2 regions of the Roseateles albus genome follow, and region 1 is predicted to be linked to the other one. Evidence: predicted binding sites of a transcription regulator. Region 1 holds the regulator's gene; the other holds the start of a gene.
The links. Region 1 encodes LexA, which represses DNA repair genes until DNA is damaged. Its sites were predicted from a motif close to ACTGTATNNNNATACAGT; they were not measured.
Positions count from the first base shown of each region.

Region 2: a site for LexA is predicted at 4,806-4,823, ahead of recA (recombinase RecA). Genes of this name have one in related genera too.

Region 1 is NZ_JAQQXT010000016.1:77,381-86,474, forward strand. It holds gene purF (amidophosphoribosyltransferase) at 1-918, shown strand, start outside; gene PRZ03_RS20770 (O-succinylhomoserine sulfhydrylase) at 915-2,168, shown strand; gene gltX (glutamate--tRNA ligase) at 2,165-3,568, shown strand; tRNA gene PRZ03_RS20780 (tRNA-Ala) at 3,648-3,723, shown strand; tRNA gene PRZ03_RS20785 (tRNA-Glu) at 3,788-3,863, shown strand; tRNA gene PRZ03_RS20790 (tRNA-Asp) at 3,948-4,024, shown strand; tRNA gene PRZ03_RS20795 (tRNA-Ala) at 4,177-4,252, shown strand; tRNA gene PRZ03_RS20800 (tRNA-Glu) at 4,310-4,385, shown strand; tRNA gene PRZ03_RS20805 (tRNA-Asp) at 4,463-4,539, shown strand; gene lexA (transcriptional repressor LexA) at 4,735-5,466, opposite strand; gene PRZ03_RS20815 (asparaginase) at 5,566-6,513, shown strand; gene PRZ03_RS20820 (organic hydroperoxide resistance protein) at 6,531-6,956, opposite strand; gene PRZ03_RS20825 (MarR family winged helix-turn-helix transcriptional regulator) at 6,974-7,468, opposite strand; gene PRZ03_RS20830 (DUF1304 domain-containing protein) at 7,542-7,901, shown strand; gene PRZ03_RS20835 (ABC-F family ATP-binding cassette domain-containing protein) at 7,903-9,094, opposite strand, start outside.
Region 2 is NZ_JAQQXT010000001.1:208,965-218,058, reverse strand. It holds gene sucD (succinate--CoA ligase subunit alpha) at 1-695, opposite strand, end outside; gene sucC (ADP-forming succinate--CoA ligase subunit beta) at 726-1,886, opposite strand; gene PRZ03_RS00890 (DUF2889 domain-containing protein) at 1,909-2,511, opposite strand; gene recX (recombination regulator RecX) at 2,683-3,165, opposite strand; gene PRZ03_RS00880 (hypothetical protein) at 3,222-3,701, opposite strand; gene recA (recombinase RecA) at 3,721-4,767, opposite strand; gene malQ (4-alpha-glucanotransferase) at 4,918-6,435, opposite strand; gene glgX (glycogen debranching protein GlgX) at 6,446-8,557, opposite strand; gene glgB (1,4-alpha-glucan branching protein GlgB) at 8,572-9,094, opposite strand, start outside.

The DNA.
Region 1 (9,094 bases):
GGCGAGCATATGGTCGCCAGTGAAAGCGTGGCACTCGAAGGCACCGGCTTCAAATTGACGCGCGATGTCGCGCCCGGCGAGGCCCTGTTCATCGATATGCAAGGCAAATTGCACACCCAGCAATGCGCTGAGAATCCCACGCTGAACCCCTGCATGTTCGAGTTCGTTTACCTGGCGCGCCCGGACTCCGTGATGGACGGCATCTCGGTCTACCAAGCGCGCCTGAATATGGGTGAGACCCTGGCTCAGCGTTTGATTTCCACCATGCCGCCAAGCGATATCGACGTGGTGATCCCGATCCCGGAGTCCAGCCGGCCGTCCGCGATGCAACTGGCGCACCGCATCGGCAAGCCTTACCGGGAAGGCTTCGTCAAAAACCGCTATGTCGGCCGCACCTTCATCATGCCGGGCCAGGGCGAGCGTAAAAAATCAGTGCGCCAAAAGCTCAATGCGATCGGCTTGGAGTTCAAAAACCGCAATGTCTTGCTGGTTGACGACTCGATCGTGCGCGGCACCACCTCGAAAGAAATCGTGCAGATGGCGCGTGAGGCCGGGGCACGCAAGGTCTATTTGGCCTCGGCAGCGCCGCCGGTGCGCTTTCGCAATGTCTACGGCATCGACATGCCGACCAGCGAAGAGTTGGTTGCACACAACCGCAGCAACGAGGAAATTCGTCAGTTCATCGGCGCCGACGCCCTGATCTATCAAGATGTTGATGCGATGAAGCGTGTTGTCGCCGCCTTGCAACCGGCCTTGCAGGGGTTTGAGGCCTCTTGCTTTGACGGTGTCTATGTCACCGGTGATGTGACTGCCGAAGACTTCGCCAAGCTCGAAGCGCAGCGGCGCAGCCAGGGTGAAGAAGAAGACGGCCCAGCGCGCACAAGGCTGGCCTTGCAAAGTGGGGGTGAGGGCCGATGAGCAACGCGGTTAGCAAAGACGCGGCCCGCCGTTTGGCCCGCGCGCAATTACCGGACGGTTTGCGCCCCGAGACCTTGGCCGTACGCACGGCCTTGGCGCCCAGCCAGCATGGCGAAAACTCCGAAGCGCTGTTCTTGACCAGCGCCTATGTGCAGCCCGACGCCGAAACTTCCGCACAGCGCTTCGCAGCGTCGGAGGATTTCACCTATTCGCGCACCAGCAATCCGACCGTGCGTAGCTTGGAGATGCGTCTGGCCGCGATGGAGGGAACGGAAGCCGCCATCGCTACCTCGACCGGCATGAGCGCCATCCTCTTGCTCTGCATGGGCTTGCTCAAAGCAGGCGACCATGTGATTTGCTCGCGTTCGGTGTTCGGTTCGACCATTAATTTGTTTGCCAAAGAGTTCGGCAAGTTCGGCGTCGAGACCAGTTTTGTTTCGCAGACCGATTTGCAGGAATGGCAATCTGCAGTTCGTCCGAACACACGCATTTTCTTTGCCGAGACACCGACCAACCCGCTCACCGAGATTTGCGATATCCGGGCGCTGGCCGATATAGCGCATGCGTGCGGCGCCTTGCTGGTGGTGGACAACACCTATTCGACACCAGCCTTGCAGCAACCGGCCAAGCTCGGTGCGGATCTGATCATGCATTCGGCGACCAAGTATATGGATGGTCAGGGCCGAGTCATGGCAGGGGCTTTGTGTGGCCCCAACCATCTGATCAAGGACGTTTTTGCGCCGGTCTTGCGCACCGTTGGCATGACGCTCGCACCGTTCAATGCCTGGGTTGTTCTCAAAGGTCTGGAGACGCTCAGCCTGCGCATGCGTGCGCAAAGCGAGCAGGCCCTGGCCGTGGCGCGTTGGCTGGAGGCCCGGCCCGAAGTGGCTCGCGTCTATTGCCCCTCGCTGCCTTCGCATCCCCAGCATGAGCTGGCGATGCGTCAGCAATCGGGGCAGGGCGGGGCAGTGTTGTCGTTTGAGCTTCGGGCGCCAACGCCCGAAGCGGCAAGAGCGGCCGCTTTTCACGTAATCGACAGCACGCGTGTGCTGAGCATCGCCACCAATCTGGGCGACACCAAGTCCATCATCACGCACCCGGCCACCACTTCGCATGGGCGCCTCAGCGAAGCTCAGCGCCAAGCCGCCGGTCTCAGCCAAGGGCTGATCCGCCTGGCCGTGGGGCTGGAGCATGTGGACGACATCACCGACGATTTGCTGCGTGGACTTTCTACCTTGACCGCCCTATGAGCCTGAATTCAAACACTCCCATCCGCACGCGTATCGCGCCATCGCCCACCGGCTTCTTGCACCTGGGTACGGCCCGCACGGCCCTGTATTCCTGGGCTTTTGCGCGCCACTTTGGCGGCAAGTTTGTGCTGCGCATCGAAGACACCGACGTGGCACGCTCGACCCAGGACTCGGTCGAGCAGATCCTTGCCTCGATGAAATGGCTGGGTCTGGACTATGACGAAGGTCCGATCTATCAAATGCAGCGCCTGGAGCGCTATAGCGCCGTGGTGGAACAGTTGATTGCTGAAGGCAAGGCCTACCGCTGCTATTGCTCGCCGGCCGAACTCGACGAGATGCGTGAGGCCCAACGCGCACGCGGTGAAAAAACGCATTACGACCGTCGCTGGCGGCCGGAGCCGGGCAAGGTCTTGCCTGCAGCACCCGAAGGCGTGCAAGCGGTTGTGCGTTTCAAGAATCCGCTTGAGGGCGATGTGACTTGGGATGATGTGGTCAAAGGTCCGATCACCATCAATAACCGCGAGATCGATGACCTGATCATCGTGCGCCCGGATGGCGTGCCGACCTATAACTTCTGCGTCGTGGTCGACGATTGGGACATGGCCATCAGCCATGTCTTCCGCGGCGATGAGCATGTCAACAACACGCCCTGGCAGATCAATATCTTCAACGCACTCGGTGCACCATTGCCGCGTTTCGGTCATGTGCCGGTGATTCTGGGTGACGACGGCCAGAAGCTGTCCAAGCGTCGTGGCGCTGTCAGCGTGACTGCTTACGAAGATGCGGGCTATCTGCCCGAGGCAATGTTGAATTACCTGTCGCGCCTGGGTTGGAGTCACGGTGATGAAGAGTTGTTCTCGCGCGAGCAACTGGTGTCGTGGTTTGACGGCACGCACCTGAGCAAGAGTCCGGCGCAATGGGATCCGGCCAAGCTGGAATGGGTGAACAGCCAGTACATCAAGCAAGCCGATGACGAGCGATTGGCCGTTCTGGTAGCTGCTCAATTACTAAAGCGTGGCCTGAATGTCGATGCTGAGGCCTTGGTTCCCATGTGCGCGCTCTTCAAAGACCGCTGCGCGACCACGGTCGCATTGGCGGACTGGCTGAGCATGTACTTCGCGCCGGTCCAGCCCAGCGCTGAAGATTTGGCGGCGCATGTCACCGAAACGGTAAAACCAGCGCTGCAAGCCTTGGCCGCTAAGTTTGCGGAGATTGACTGGAACAAGGTCGCCATTGCCGCTGCGATCAAGGAAACCGTCGCCGCGCATGGTCTGAAGATGCCGCTTTTGGCGATGCCGGTGCGGGCATTGGTGTGCGGACGGGTGCAAACCCCGAGCGTTGATGCTGTGTTGGCACTGTTTCCAAAAGAAATTGTGATCGAACGCTTGCGCAACTCATAAAATTCGTACTACAATCTACGTCTTGCTTGAACAGCGCGAAACGACAAGGCCTTGGAATTCAAGGTTTTGGAAGTTTTAAGGGGGTATAGCTCAGCTGGGAGAGCGCTTGCATGGCATGCAAGAGGTCAACGGTTCGATCCCGTTTATCTCCACCAAATATTATCGGTATAATGTTGATACTATTTGGATGGCGCGCAGTTCAGGAAGTTAGAAGGTTTAGTCCCCTTCGTCTAGAGGCCTAGGACACCACCCTTTCACGGTGACTACAGGGGTTCGAATCCCCTAGGGGACGCCAAGTTTTACAAAGCTTGGTAGTTGTTTGAAAATTTCAAAACAACTACAAATTTGTTAAGTATATATGTGATACACTTATATGCATGGAGTGGTAGTTCAGTTGGTTAGAATACCGGCCTGTCACGCCGGGGGTCGCGGGTTCGAGTCCCGTCCACTCCGCCAAAATTGTGACGTTCAGCAAGATGCTGAATTGGTTTGAAGCAGCGAAGTATTTGCTGTTAGGTATCGCTAAAAGCGGCCAAGATATTGGCCGCTTGTTTTTGAGTAGTGCAGTATTGAATAATCAAGCTTGAACAGCGCGATGCCCGGAATTTGGGGGTATAGCTCAGCTGGGAGAGCGCTTGCATGGCATGCAAGAGGTCAACGGTTCGATCCCGTTTATCTCCACCATTTGCTTTAGGGCGAGTGGCAGGCGCGCAGTTCAGGTGATTAAAATTTGAAGGTTTAGTCCCCTTCGTCTAGAGGCCTAGGACACCACCCTTTCACGGTGACTACAGGGGTTCGAATCCCCTAGGGGACGCCAAGTTTGACAATGCTTGGTATTCGTCGCAAAGATGAATACAAATTTTGTTCGATGCGCTGAAGCAATTCAATGCATTTGGAGTGGTAGTTCAGTTGGTTAGAATACCGGCCTGTCACGCCGGGGGTCGCGGGTTCGAGTCCCGTCCACTCCGCCAATATTGAAAGCCCCGGAAACATTTGTTTCCGGGGCTTTTTCTTTTACTGGTACAGCTTAGGCATCCTATAGCCAGTGCTGCATCATTTTGGATGTACAGCAAGATATCTCAGCCAATAAGATATCTCAGCCAATAAGATATCTCAGTCAATAGAAGCCGAGTTTGTCTGCAAGTCAAACTCAGCTTCACGATAGTTCAGAGAAACATCTGATTTCTTATCAATCCCACCGCCAAGCCCTCAAGCGAGAAACTCTCGTCGCCGGACTTGATGAGAATGGGTGAGAACTCAGGGTTCTCTGGCAAGAGCTCAATACCGCTGCGGCTGCGCTTAAAACGTTTCACCGTGACTTCGTCGCCAATACGGGCCACCACGATTTGGCCATTGCTGGCTTCACTGATCTTCTGGACGGCGAGCAAGTCGCCGTCCATGATGCCAATGTCTTTCATGCTCATGCCCCGCACCTTGAGCAAGAAATCCGGTTGGCGAGCGAACATATTCGCTTCAACGGTATAACTTTGTTCAATATGTTCTTGTGCCAGGATGGGCTGGCCTGCCGCTACCCGGCCTACCAGCGGCAAGGTGAGCTGCGCCAAACTCGCCAAAGGCAGGCTGAATTGAGTGCCAAACGATCGCTGTTTTGACTCTGATTCGGGAGCCTTGCGGCCGTCTCTCGCGTCCCGAGCCTCGTTCAAGGCGCGTAATGTGTCAGACTTCAGCCTGATGCCTCTCGAGGTGCCGCCGACCAATTCGATCACGCCTTTGCGGGCAAGGGCTTGCAGATGTTCTTCGGCGGCATTGGCGGAGCGAAATCCTAACTCTCGTGCAATTTCGGCTCGGGTTGGCGGCGCACCGGTGCTTTCAATGGCGCTGCGTACCAAGTCGAGGATTTGCTGCTGGCGGGCGGTGAGTTTGGGGCTGACATCCATGGAAGTCCTCTTTTATTGCTGGCCTGAATATATATCCAGTAACTGTATTTTCATCCAGGTTGACGAAAATTGCAAAACACAAATGAACTGATCAGTGGTTTGTCCCAAACAAACCGTGCGGATTTGGTGGTGATATTGGGCACCGGCGGCACGATTGCCGGCACAGCGCAAGATGCAGCCGACAACGTCGGCTATCAGGCGGCGCAGTTGGGCGTTGCAGAATTGGTGCAGGCTATTCCGCCTTTGGGGCGACGGCGGCTAGAAACCGAGCAAGTTGCCCAACTAGACAGCAAGGACATGGACTTTGCGACATGGCAAAAGCTCGCTGTACGCGTGGCAGCGCATCTGGCCAGGCCCGAAGTTGCAGGCATCGTCATCACCCACGGTACCGACACCTTGGAGGAAACCGCTTACTTTTTGCATCGCGTATTGGCACCTAGCAAGCCCTTGGTGCTGACCGCTGCGATGCGGCCTGCGACAGCGCTGCAAACCGACGGTCCGCAGAATTTGCTGGATGCCGTCAATGTCGCACTTGACCCTCAAGCGCATGGCGTGCTGGTCGTTTTTGCGGGTGCCGTGCATTCGGCCGCTCAAGTGCGCAAGATTCACAGCTACCGGGTGGATGCTTTCGCTTCGGTCGATGGCGCGCGGCTGGCAGTGGTGGAAGAGGGCGCGGTGCGATGGCTGGGCGCGCTTGAAGCCGGACAGCCGCCCTTTGGGCTGAGCCTTGTCAGTGCCGCAGCAGCGAACTGGCCCCGCGTGGAAGTTTTGCTGAACTACGCCGGCGCTGATGGTGCGATGGTCGATGCGCTGGTCAATTCCGGCGTGAATGGGCTGGTGGTAGCAGGCACCGGCAATGGCAGTCTGTCGCTGAAATTGGACGCCGCCTTGCGCGCAGCCCAGGCACGGGGGGTGGCCGTGCTGCGCAGCACTCGCTGTGATGCCGGCCCGGTGACCGAGTCCGCAGACGCCTTGCCCAGCGCCGGTGCGCTTAGCCCGGTCAAGGCCCGGGTCGAGTTGCTGCTCAGGCTGATGGCGGCCGGCTGACTGGCCGCCATCGAGTCTTAGACCACTGTCAAGGTCACGTCGATATTGCCGCGCGTGGCGTTGGAGTAGGGGCAGACTTGGTGGGCAGCTTGGACCAACTGTTCTGCTGCTTCACGCTCCATGCCGGGCAGGCTGATATGCAAGGCCACCTGGATGCTGAAGCCGGTTGGAATTGGGCCAATGCCCACATCGGCGGTGATGGAAAGATCCGCCGGCAGGGCCGTCTTCGTCTTGCCCGCTACGGCCTTCATCGCGCCAATGAAACAGGCCGAATAGCCCGCCGCAAACAACTGCTCCGGATTGGTGCCAGGGCCACCTGCGCCGCCCAGTTCTTTGGGGGTCGACAAGGTGACGCTGAGCGCGCCGTCCGGGGTTGCCGAGGTGCCTTCGCGGCCACCGGTGGAAGTTGCGTGGGCGGTGTAGAGAACTTTTTCGAGTGCCATTTTGCTGAAGTCTTTCTTCAAGGTTTGAGGGAAGGAACGGGGGAGTTATTGAGCTGCTGGCGCAGCTGATGCAGGCGCTGCGTCAGTGATTGGAGCTCTTCAAGCGTGCAGGCGGTCGCGCAGGCCATTTGTGGCGGAATCTGGCGGGCTCGCACGCGTAGCGCGTTACCTGCTTCACTCAGGAAAATATCGACCCGGCGCTCATCGTCAAGAGCGCGTCGTCGATTGATCAAGCCATTGTTTTCGAGGCGTTTGAGCAAGGGCGTTAGGGTGCCGGAATCGAGCGACAGGCGTTGCCCAAGGTTTGAAACGCTGACGCCATCCGACTCCCAGAGCAGCAACATCACCAAGTACTGCGGGTACGTGAGCCCAAGCGCCGCAAGCAAGGGTTTGTATTGCTTGGTCATTGCCAAAGAACTGGCATAAAGCGCAAAGCAGAGTTGCCGGTCCAGGTGCAGCCATTCGTCGGCACTGGACCTCGCTACTGCTGAAATGGCTTTTCGACTAGGCATGGGATGTAATGTAGGGTGCAATTCAATTGCATGCAATCTAAGTGGTTATTTGCAAACGGAGAGAGTCTCGATGATGACGCTGATCGCAAACGCTTTGCTGGCCCTGGTGGCTGGCCTGCACATCTATTTTTTGGTGCTGGAGATGTTTCTGTGGACCAAGCCGCTGGGGCTGAAGACCTTCAGGCTGACGCCCGAATTTGCCCAGGCCAGCAAGGCGCTGGCCGCTAATCAGGGGCTGTACAACGGCTTCCTCGCCGCGGGCCTGCTCTGGGGTTTGAGCTTGGGCGCTGCCGGCCATGCGGTGCAGTTGTTCTTCTTGGGTTGTGTGGTGGTAGCGGGCCTGTTTGGCGCCGCCACCGTCAGCCGCAAGATTGCTTTCATCCAGGCGCTGCCGGCCGCCTTGGGAGTGGCGGCCGTGCTGCTGAGCGCCTGACTTAGTTCGCGGCGTGGAGAGCGTCGACCTCGGCGCTGAGCTCCAGCCAGCGCAGCTCGGCAGCTGCGAGTTCGTCGTGAATCGCCTTGAGGCGCCGGCCGGACTCAGCAATTTGCGACGGTGAAGCGTTGCCCGCGCCGAGTTGCGCTTCGACCGCCGTGCGTTCGTCCGCCAGCTTGTTCAACGTGGCGTCGATAGCGTCCATTTCGCGGCGCAGCGGTTTGGTCTGTTCGGCCAGTTTTTGGCGGGCCTGCCCGCTGATCTTGCGGTCTGTTGGCGCGGCTGCGGCTACTGGCGCAGCGGCAACAGCCGCGACGGGCTTGGCGGTTTGTTTGCCAAAGTTCTTGGCCGCAGCCTTGGCGGCTTCTTTGGCGGCCTTGGCGGCCTCCTTGGATTGATCCAGCAGCCACTTTTGGTAGTCGTCCAGATCGCCGTCAAACGGTGCCACCACGCCCTTGGCCACCAGCCAGAACTCGTCGCAAACCTCACGCAGCAAGGCGCGGTCATGGCTGACCAGCATCACCGTGCCTTCGAACTCGTTCAGCGCCATCGACAGCGCCTCACGCGTGTTCAAGTCCAGATGGTTGGTTGGTTCGTCCAGAAGCAAGAGGTTGGGGCGCTGCCAGACCAGCATGGCCAGCACGAGGCGCGCTTTCTCACCGCCCGAGAGGCTGCCGACCTCTTGATTCACCATCGCGCCGACAAAGCGGAACTGGCCCAAAAAGTCGCGCAACTCCTGCTCGCGCGCGCCGGTCCCGCCGTTGGCCGCCATGTCCTTGGCCAAGCGCACCATGTGCGAGAGCGGGCCTTCATCGGGGCGCAAGACGTCCATTTCCTGCTGGGCAAAGTAGCCAATCGTCAGGCCCTTGCCTTCGGTGATCATGCCGCCCATCGCGCGCTGCGCGCGGGCGACGGTCTTCACCAAGGTCGACTTGCCCTGGCCGTTGGCACCCAAGATGCCGATGCGCTGGCCCGCGAGGACCGAGCGGTTGATGCCGCGCACGATCACGTTCTCGCCTTCGTCGGTGTCGTAGCCGCAGGCGACTTCGTCAAACATCAACATCGGATTGGGCAGGTTCAGCGGCTCGCGGAACTCGAACGAAAAATCGGCCGAAGCCAAGACAGGCGCCAAGCGCTCCATACGCTCCAGCGCCTTGACCCGGCTTTGCGCCTGCTTGGCCTTGCTGGCCTTG
Region 2 (9,094 bases), on a different contig from region 1:
TTGCACCAGCGCGCGGCTTCGGCCTCGTCCGGGCCGCCGATTTCGCCGATCATGATGACGGCGTCGGTGTCCGGGTCGTCATTGAAGGCCTTCATCACATCGATGTGCTTCAGACCATTGATCGGGTCGCCACCGATGCCGACGGCGCTGGACTGGCCCAGGCCGATTTCGGTCAGCTGAGCCACTGCTTCATAGGTCAGCGTGCCGGAGCGCGAAACGACGCCGATCCGACCCTTGCGGTGGATGTGGCCGGGCATGATGCCGATCTTGATTTCGTCCGGGGTGATCAGGCCTGGGCAGTTAGGTCCAAGCAACAAAGTGCGCTTGCCGCCGGCGGCTTCCTTGGCGCGCATCCGGTTGCGGATCATCAGCATGTCGCGGACGGGGATGCCTTCGGTGATGCAGATGGCCAAGTCCAAGTCGGCTTCGACAGCTTCCCAGATCGCAGCTGCTGCGCCGGCAGGCGGCACATAGATCACCGACACGGTGGCGCCGGTGGCTTGTGCGGCTTCGGTCACATTGGCGTAAATCGGGATGCCTTCGAAGTCCTCACCGGCCTTCTTGGGGTTCACGCCGGCGACGAAGCAATTCTTGCCGTTGGCGTAATCGCGGCAGCCGCGGGTGTGGAATTGACCGGTCTTGCCCGTGATGCCTTGGGTGATGACCTTGGTGTCTTTATTGATGTAGATCGACATGATTTCTTATCCTTGTGGGCCTAAGCCAGATTAAGCAACGGCGGCGACGATCTTCGTCGCGGCTTCGGCCATCGAATCGGCGGCGATGATGGGCAGGCCGGATTCGGCCAGCATCTTCTTGCCCAGGTCTTCGTTGGTGCCCTTCATGCGCACCACCAGCGGCACGGACAGGTTCACGGCCTTGCAGGCGGTGATCACGCCTTCAGCGATGGTGTCGCACTTCATGATGCCGCCGAAGATATTGACCAGGATGCCCTTGACGTCCGGGTTCTTCAGCATGATCTTGAAGGCTTCGGTGACCTTCTCGGCCGTGGCGCCGCCGCCCACGTCCAGGAAGTTGGCCGGCTCGCCGCCGAACAACTTGATGGTGTCCATGGTGGCCATGGCCAGACCGGCACCGTTCACCAAGCAGCCAATATTGCCGTCGAGCGAGATATAGGCCAAGTCAAACTTGGACGCTTCGACTTCGGCCGGATCCTCTTCGTCCAGGTCGCGGTAAGCGACGACTTCCGGATGACGGAACAAGGCGTTGGCGTCGAAATTGAACTTGGCGTCCAGGGCGATCAGATTGCCCTTGGAGTCGCAGTTCAGCGGGTTGATCTCGACCAGCGACGCGTCGGTCTCCATGAAGCACTTGTAGAGCTTGGCGAAGATATCGACGGCTTGGTCGATCGAAGCGCCGGTCAGGCCGATAGCGGCGGCGATCTTGCGCGACTGCGCTTCGGTCAGGCCGGCCAGCGGGTCGACCATCTCAGTGATGATTTTCTCGGGCGTGGAATGAGCCACTTCCTCAATGTCCATGCCGCCTTCGCTTGAAGCGATGAAGGCGACCTTCTGCGTGCCGCGGTCGGTGACCAGCGAGACGTAGAGCTCATTCTTGATGTCGGCACCGTCTTCGATGTACAGGCGGCGAACCTTCTGGCCGACAGGGCCGGTCTGGTGCGTGACCAGTTGCATGCCCAGGATCTGCTCGGACAGTGCCTTGACGTCTTCCAGCGTGCGACCTAGCTTGACGCCGCCGCCCTTGCCGCGGCCGCCGGCGTGGATCTGCGCCTTCACGACCCAGACCGGGCCGCCCAACTTCTGTGCGGCTTCGACCGCTTCTTGCACCGTGAAGGCAGGAATGCCACGCGGCACAGGCACGCCGAATTGGCGCAGGATTTCCTTGGCCTGGTACTCGTGAATCTTCATAGGGGTCTCGCTTTTGGAAAGGTCAGGAAGAGGAGGTGAAAGCGGGCATCGCAGCGGGCAAGGCCGTCAGGGCCGAGACGCTGCGAAACCAGCGAGGGTAATGAGTTTGCACCGTTGGCCCGTCAATGCGAAGTGCGTGACAACGATTGAGTTGGAACGGGGCCTGGCCGTCGGCGCTGCCTTCGCGTGTGTCGAGCACGATGCCGGCAAAGGCCTGAATCACGGCGGACGGCAGCACCTGGCACATTTCGGTCAGGTGAGTACAACCTTTGATGCCCGCCAAACGCTCTTTGACACCGAGTCTGAAGCCCTGCATCAAATTGAGTCCGACCAAAGCCGCGTAGGCGTCGCCATGCTGGTCACAAGCGCCGGGGTAAGGCATCCAGCTGGTTTGTGAGCCAGCTTCCAGAATATTGGTCTTGTCGTCCACCACCAGGCGCAACTGCATCGCGTGGATGGGTTCGCCCGCCAAGCGTGTGCCGCCGGCGACCGCCATGTCGCGCGTCTTGGTATCCGTCAACTCGGCGTCGACGTCATACAAGCCGTCGGCGCGCGCGAACACCTGCACATCAATGGCGCGGCGATGCATCAAACGGCGCTCGGCGAAAGGATTGGATAGGGGCATGTCTTGAAAACGGCTTCACACAAAACACTGCCTGCGGCCCAAATGGTCGGCAGGCAGGGACATGTGTAGGCTCACAATGTAGCATGCTGCGCCGCCGCAAGGCTTTCGCGAAACTGTCAAGACGGGCATGAACCCTGGCTTTTTGCGCGATGTTGTGAGGCTGGACAAGCATCAATCGTCGTCCCAACGCAGCAGCTTTCGAATCGTTTCGGGGCTGAAGCCGCGCGCCGTCATGAAGCGGATCTGCTTGGCCTTGGCCGCTGCGTCAGGCGGCGCATGGGCTCCGAATTTGCGTAAGTAGATGATTTTGGCGCGCTCAAGCTCGGCCGCCTTGAGCTCGGACATTGCCTCGGCACTCAGGCTCAGCCCATGTTGAGCCAACTCTTGCTTGATACGCAGGTTGCCATAACGCGAGGCTCGCGCATGCACCCGGGACTCGACAAAGCGCTGATCGCTCAGATAGCCTTGAGCCTGCAGCCAGTCCAGCAACAAGTCGAGTTCGGCCTGGGCATCCATTACAAGGCTCGGCTCGCCTTCAGCGGCCGGAGCAGCTTTGCGCTGAATGTTCTGTAGCTTGCGGCGAAGCTCGACTCGGCTGTGCTCGCGCTGGGACAGCAGGGAAATGGCGCGCATTTTCAAGGACAGCGGTTTCATTTCTGTTTGCGCAGCGCATGGCGGGCCCGCAGCAAGGCGGGGCCACTTCAGTTCTATCAGGACGCAGCGACTTGCAGCGACAGGCCCTGCCGCTGATCTACTGCCATTGGAATCAAACCCGGCAAGCTGCCGTTCTGCCGCCAAGCAGGAGCCGCCTGCGTATCCGACCAATACTCGTCAATGCTGACGATCAAGTCTCGCTCAATGCCAAAGAAACTATTGGCGTAGAAAGACTGAGCGCCATGATCAACCCGCACCAAGCTGTGCACGCGCCGGCGCGACTGCGCGTCCGCTGACGCCGACGCTTGCCCCGCAGCGCCCAGCGCATTCAACTCCAGCAGATGAATCGTCCAGCCCTCGGGGTAGACGGCATTGACATGGACGATGGCCACAGCGCCCTCGAAGCGCTCAGACGTCGCCCACCATTGGCAACAGGCTTCCGGATGCAGCAAGGCTTGCGCGGCGGCCCATTCGCGCGCTTGGTACAGCGCCCAAAAGCGCTGCACCAGATTCAGATCGGCGGCTGGACCGCTCATGCTCGGTGCCTTACGAAGCTCAAGCAGCGGCCGTGCCTGCCAACAGGGGCACGCCCAGCGAGTCGCGCACCTTGTTCTCGATTTCATGCGCGATATCGGGGTTCTCGCGCAGGAATTCGCGCGCATTGTCCTTGCCTTGGCCGATCTTTTCGCCGTTATAGGCATACCAGGAGCCGGACTTTTCGACCACCTTGGCGATCACACCCATATCGATGATCTCGCCTTCGCGGCTGATGCCTTCGCCGTAAAGAATGTCGAATTCGGCGGTCTTGAACGGCGGCGCGACCTTGTTCTTGACCACCTTGACCTTGGTTTCGCTGCCGATCACTTCATCGCCCTTCTTGATCGAGCCGATGCGGCGGATGTCCAAGCGCACCGAGGCGTAGAACTTCAGCGCGTTACCGCCGGTAGTGGTCTCGGGGCTGCCGAACATCACGCCGATCTTCATGCGGATCTGGTTAATGAAGATGACCATGCAATTGGCCTTCTTGATGGTGGCGGTCAGCTTGCGCAGCGCCTGGCTCATCAAACGGGCTTGCAAGCCGGGCAAGGAGTCGCCCATTTCACCTTCCAACTCGGCCTTGGGCGTCAAGGCCGCGACCGAGTCGACGACGATCAGGTCGACCGCGCCGGAGCGCACCAGCGCGTCGACGATCTCGAGCGCCTGCTCGCCGGTATCGGGCTGGCTGATCAACAGGTCTTGCAGATTGACGCCAAGCTTTTGCGCATATTGAATGTCCAGCGCATGCTCGGCATCAATGAAGGCGCAAACGCCGCTGAGCTTTTGCATCTCGGCGATCACCTGCAGCGTCAGCGTGGTCTTGCCCGAGGATTCTGGGCCGTAAATCTCGACCACCCGGCCGCGCGGCAGGCCGCCAACGCCCAGCGCGATGTCCAGGCCCAGAGAGCCGGTAGAGACGACCTGAATGTCCTCGATCACCTCGCCATCGGCCAGGCGCATGATGGAGCCCTTGCCAAATTGCTTTTCGATTTGGCTGAGCGCGGCCTGCAAGGCCTTGGCCTTCTCTGGGTTGACGGTGTTGGCGGTTTTGACTGGGGCGTCCATGAAGTTCTCCTGAATGAGCTGGCCGAATTATGGCGCAACCTGAGGTTTTGTACAGTAGTTTTTGAGATTGCAGCCAAAAGACCAGCAAGTTCATCCATCGTACAAAGCCAGTAGCTCATAGGGTGAGCTACATCCAGAAAAACTCCTGGCTTAGGCTGGCAATTTCAGCAAGCCAATCGGCGCCCTCCCGCTGGCCGCCGAGATCAGACCCAGCACGCGGGTCGGCTCGGCCCCCAACATCGACCAAGTGAAGCGCCAGCTCCAGTTGCCACCCAAGACGCCGGGCACATTCATCCGGTGTTCACCGCCCAGGCCCAAAACATCTTGCAGCGGGAACACCGCCAAATTGGCGACCGAATTGCAGCAGGCGCGAATCATCGCCCAGTGCACATCCTGCTCGCCGCAAGCCAGGTAGGCGCCGGCATAGGCGCGCTCATGCGGCGCAGCCTTGTCCCACCAACCACGCACGGTGTCGTTGTCATGGGTGCCGGTATAGACCACACAGTTGCGCGGCCACATATGCGGCAAGAACTCATGCGTCGCGTCGCCGCCAAAGCCGAACTGCAAGATCTTCATACCCGGAAAACCGCAGCCGTCGCGCAGCGCATGCACATCCGGCGTGATGAAGCCCAGGTCTTCCGCGACGATGGGCAAGGCGCCGAGCGCTGCCGCTATGGCGTCGAACAAGGCCTGGCCGGGGCCGGTGATCCATTGGCCTTGCTTTGCATCGGGGCTGCTGGCCGGGATTTCGTAATAGCCGGCAAAGCCCCGGAAATGGTCAATGCGGAACACATCGGCCTGACTCAGCGCACGTTTGACGCGCGCCGTCCACCAGCTGTAGTTATCTGCCGCCATGGCCTCCCAGCGGTAAAGAGGGTTGCCCCAGCGCTGCCCTTCCAGCGACATCGCATCGGGTGGCACGCCGGCCACGACCGTGGTCTGGAAGTTCTCATCTAGGTGATAAAGCTCGGGGCGCGACCAGCAGTCGGCACTGTCATGCGCGACGAAGATAGGCAGGTCGCCCATGATGGACACGCCCTTGCTATTGGCATAGGACTTGAGCGCGCCGATCTGGCTGTCAAACGCCCATTGCACAAACTGCCAGAAGCGGTACTCGTCGGCATGGCTGAGCCGCGCTGCGGCCAAGGCCTCAGGCTCGCGCCGCGCCAAGGCCGGTGCCCAGCTCCACCAGGGCAGACCATTCAGCGGAGAGCGGATCGCCATGAAGAGCGCGTAGTCGTCCAACCAATCGTTTTGGGCCTCGCACCAGGCGGCAAAAGCCGCGCGGTCCTCGGCGCTGGCCTTGGCGAAGAAGCCTGCCGATGCCAAGCGCAGCTGCTGCTCGCGCCAAGGCAGCACGCGGCCGTAATCGGCTACTTGTGCGTTAAAGCCGTCGGCGGGCAAATGCGGCGGCGCCAACCAACCTTTGGCGATCAGCGGTTCAAACGCCACCATCCACTGGCTGCCGGCAAAGGCCGATACGCCTTGGTAAGGCGAATCGCCGGGGCCGATCGGCGTGGTCGGCAGCAACTGCCAGATGCTCTGGCCGGCGCTGTGCAGCCAATCGACAAAAGCATAAGCGTCGGGACCGAAGTCGCCCATGCCATGCGGGCCGGGCAAGGAAGTGATGTGCAAGAGCACACCAGCGGAGCGTTGATTGAGGTTCATCGTTGCTTTCTCAGTCATGACGCAGCAAAAGCAAGCTGCGCCCGGGGATGGTCATTGTCTGACCTGTGTGGAAAATTTGATCCGTGGCTGGCAGCACGCCGCTGCTGTCCAGCGCCAAGCGCCAGGCGCCGCCGCAGAGTTTGAAGGCCAGCTCTTGAGGCTCGGGGTTGAACACCACCATCAGACGCGGCTGGCTGGCGCCGGCCTCGAACATCTGCGCCGCGAAAGCATGGCTGGAAGCATCAAACCAGTCTTGCTGCTGCATCTCTAGGCCCGCCGGCGTGAACCAGCGCAGGCGCGCGGCGGCGTCGCCGACGTCTTCCCGGGCCGAGGCAAACCAGGCGTCATGGCGCAGCAAAGGCTCTTGGCGGCGCAGCGCCAAGAGCTGCGCGACAAAAGCTTGCGTATCTGCTTCAGCTTCGGCCCAGCTCAGCCAGGTCGTCGCGTTGTCCTGGCAATAGGCATTGTTATTGCCGCCCTGGCTGTTGCCGATCTCGTCCCCGGCGCACAGCATCGGCGTACCCTGGGCCAGCAGCAGCGTGGCCAGCATGGCGCGGCGCACGCGCAAGCGAGTTGCGCGAATGGCGGCGTCATCGCTCGGCCCCTCAAACCCAAAATTGGCGCACAGCTCACCATCACGTCCATCGCGGTTGTTTTCGCCGTTAGCGTGGTTGTGCTTGGTCGAGAAGCTCACCACATCGGCCAAGACATAACCATCATGCACAGAGACAAAATTGACCGAGGCGCTGGGCCGGCGGCTGCCGTGGTGGAACAGATCGCTGGAAGCCATGAAGCGCCGCGCCAGCTCGCCACGACCGACACTGGGCTTGTCCGAGCGCAGCCAATAGCCGCGCACCGCGTCGCGGAACTTGTCATTCCAGTCCAGAAAGCGGCCCGGGAAGCGCCCAACCTGGTAGCCCTCATGGCCGGCGTCCCAGGGCTCCGAGATCAGATGCACGCCGGCCAGCAGCGGGTCCTGACGCAAGGCGGTAAAGAATGCCGCTTGCGGGTCAAAGCCATGGTGGGTGCGGCCCAGCACCGGGGCCAAATCAAACCGGAAGCCGTCGACGCCCATCTCGCCGACCCAGTAGCGCAGCGAGTCCAGCACCAGCTGCGCGACACGTGGATGGGCGCAGTTGACGGTATTACCGCAGGCGCTGACATTTTCATAACGGCTTTTGTCATCGGCAACCAGACGGTAATAGCTGCGGTTGTCCAAGCCCCTGAAGCTCAGGGTCGGGCCGAACTCATTGCCCTCGGGCGTGTGGTTGTAGACCACGTCCAGCACCACCTCCAGCCCGGCCGCGTGCAGCTCGCGCACCATCGCACGAAACTCCTCCCGCACGGCGCTCGGGTCGTCCCGGTGCCGGGCCTGCGCCAGACCAGGGTCCGGGCTGAAAAAACCCAGGCTGTTATAGCCCCAGTAATTGGGCTTGCCCAGGTCGGCCAGATGCGGCTCATCGATGTGGAAGTGGACCGGCAGCAGAGACAGGGTCGTCACGCCCAAGGCCTTGAAATGTGCCAGCGCGACCGGATGCGCCAGGCCGGCATAAGTGCCCTGCAGCTCGGCCGGCAGGCCCGGCAGTCGCTTGGAAAAGCCCTTTACATGGACTTCATACAGCACCAAATCGGCCGTCGCATGGCGCGGCGCATTCAGGCGCGGGCTGCTGGCGGGCTCCAAACCTGGCGCCACCCGCGCCTTCAGCGCTTGTAGCGCGTTGTCGCGCGTATCGAAGGAGCGCGGGCCGTCCGGATGACCCAGCTCATAGCCATGCTGCTCGGGGCCCCAATTGAAATGGCCGACGATCTCGCGCGCATAGGGATCGAGCAGCAGCTTATGCGCGTTGAAGCGATAACCATGCTCGGGCGCGTAGGGGCCGTGGGCGCGCAGGCCGTAGACCAGACCCGCGCCGAGGCCGGGCAAGAAGCCGTGGAAGACCGCGTCGTCATGGCCCGGCAAGTCAAAGCGACGCAGCTCACGCTGGCCCGAAGCATCGAAGATGCACAGCTCGATGCGCGTTGCACCTTCCGAGAACACGGCAAAGTTGATGCCGCCGTCGCGCGGCGTGGCGCCCAGTGGCTCGTGGCGCCCGGGCAAAAGTTTTGTTGGCAATGCAGACATAAATCAACAGGGTCTCAAGCAGGCACAAGAAATAGGCAGGCCAGCGGCGGCAAGCTCAGCACAATCGACTGCGCTTGGCCCTGTGTGGCCACGGGCTCAGCACGCAGCTGTCCGGCTTGATTGCCCATATTGCTGCCGCCGTAATGCGCAGAATCGGTATTCAGGGCTTCAGTCCAGATCGCATAGCCGGCCGGCACACCCAGACGATAGCCATGGCGCGGCACTGGGGTGAGGTTGCTCACAACAATGACCGGTGGTGCTGAGCCCTCGTCTTTGCGCAGCCAGGCCAAAACCGAATGCTCGGCGTCCGCTGCGTCCAGCCACTCGAAACCGGCGGCCTCGCAGTCAAGCCGATGCAGCGCCGGCTGCGCGCGGTAAAGGGTATTCAAATCGCGCACCAAGCGCTGCACGCCGGCATGCGCGGGCTGCTCCAGCAAGGCCCATGGCAATTCAGCGTCATGATTCCATTCGCTGCTTTGAGCGAACTCCTGGCCCATGAACAGCAGCTTCTTGCCCGGATGGCCCCACATAAAGCCG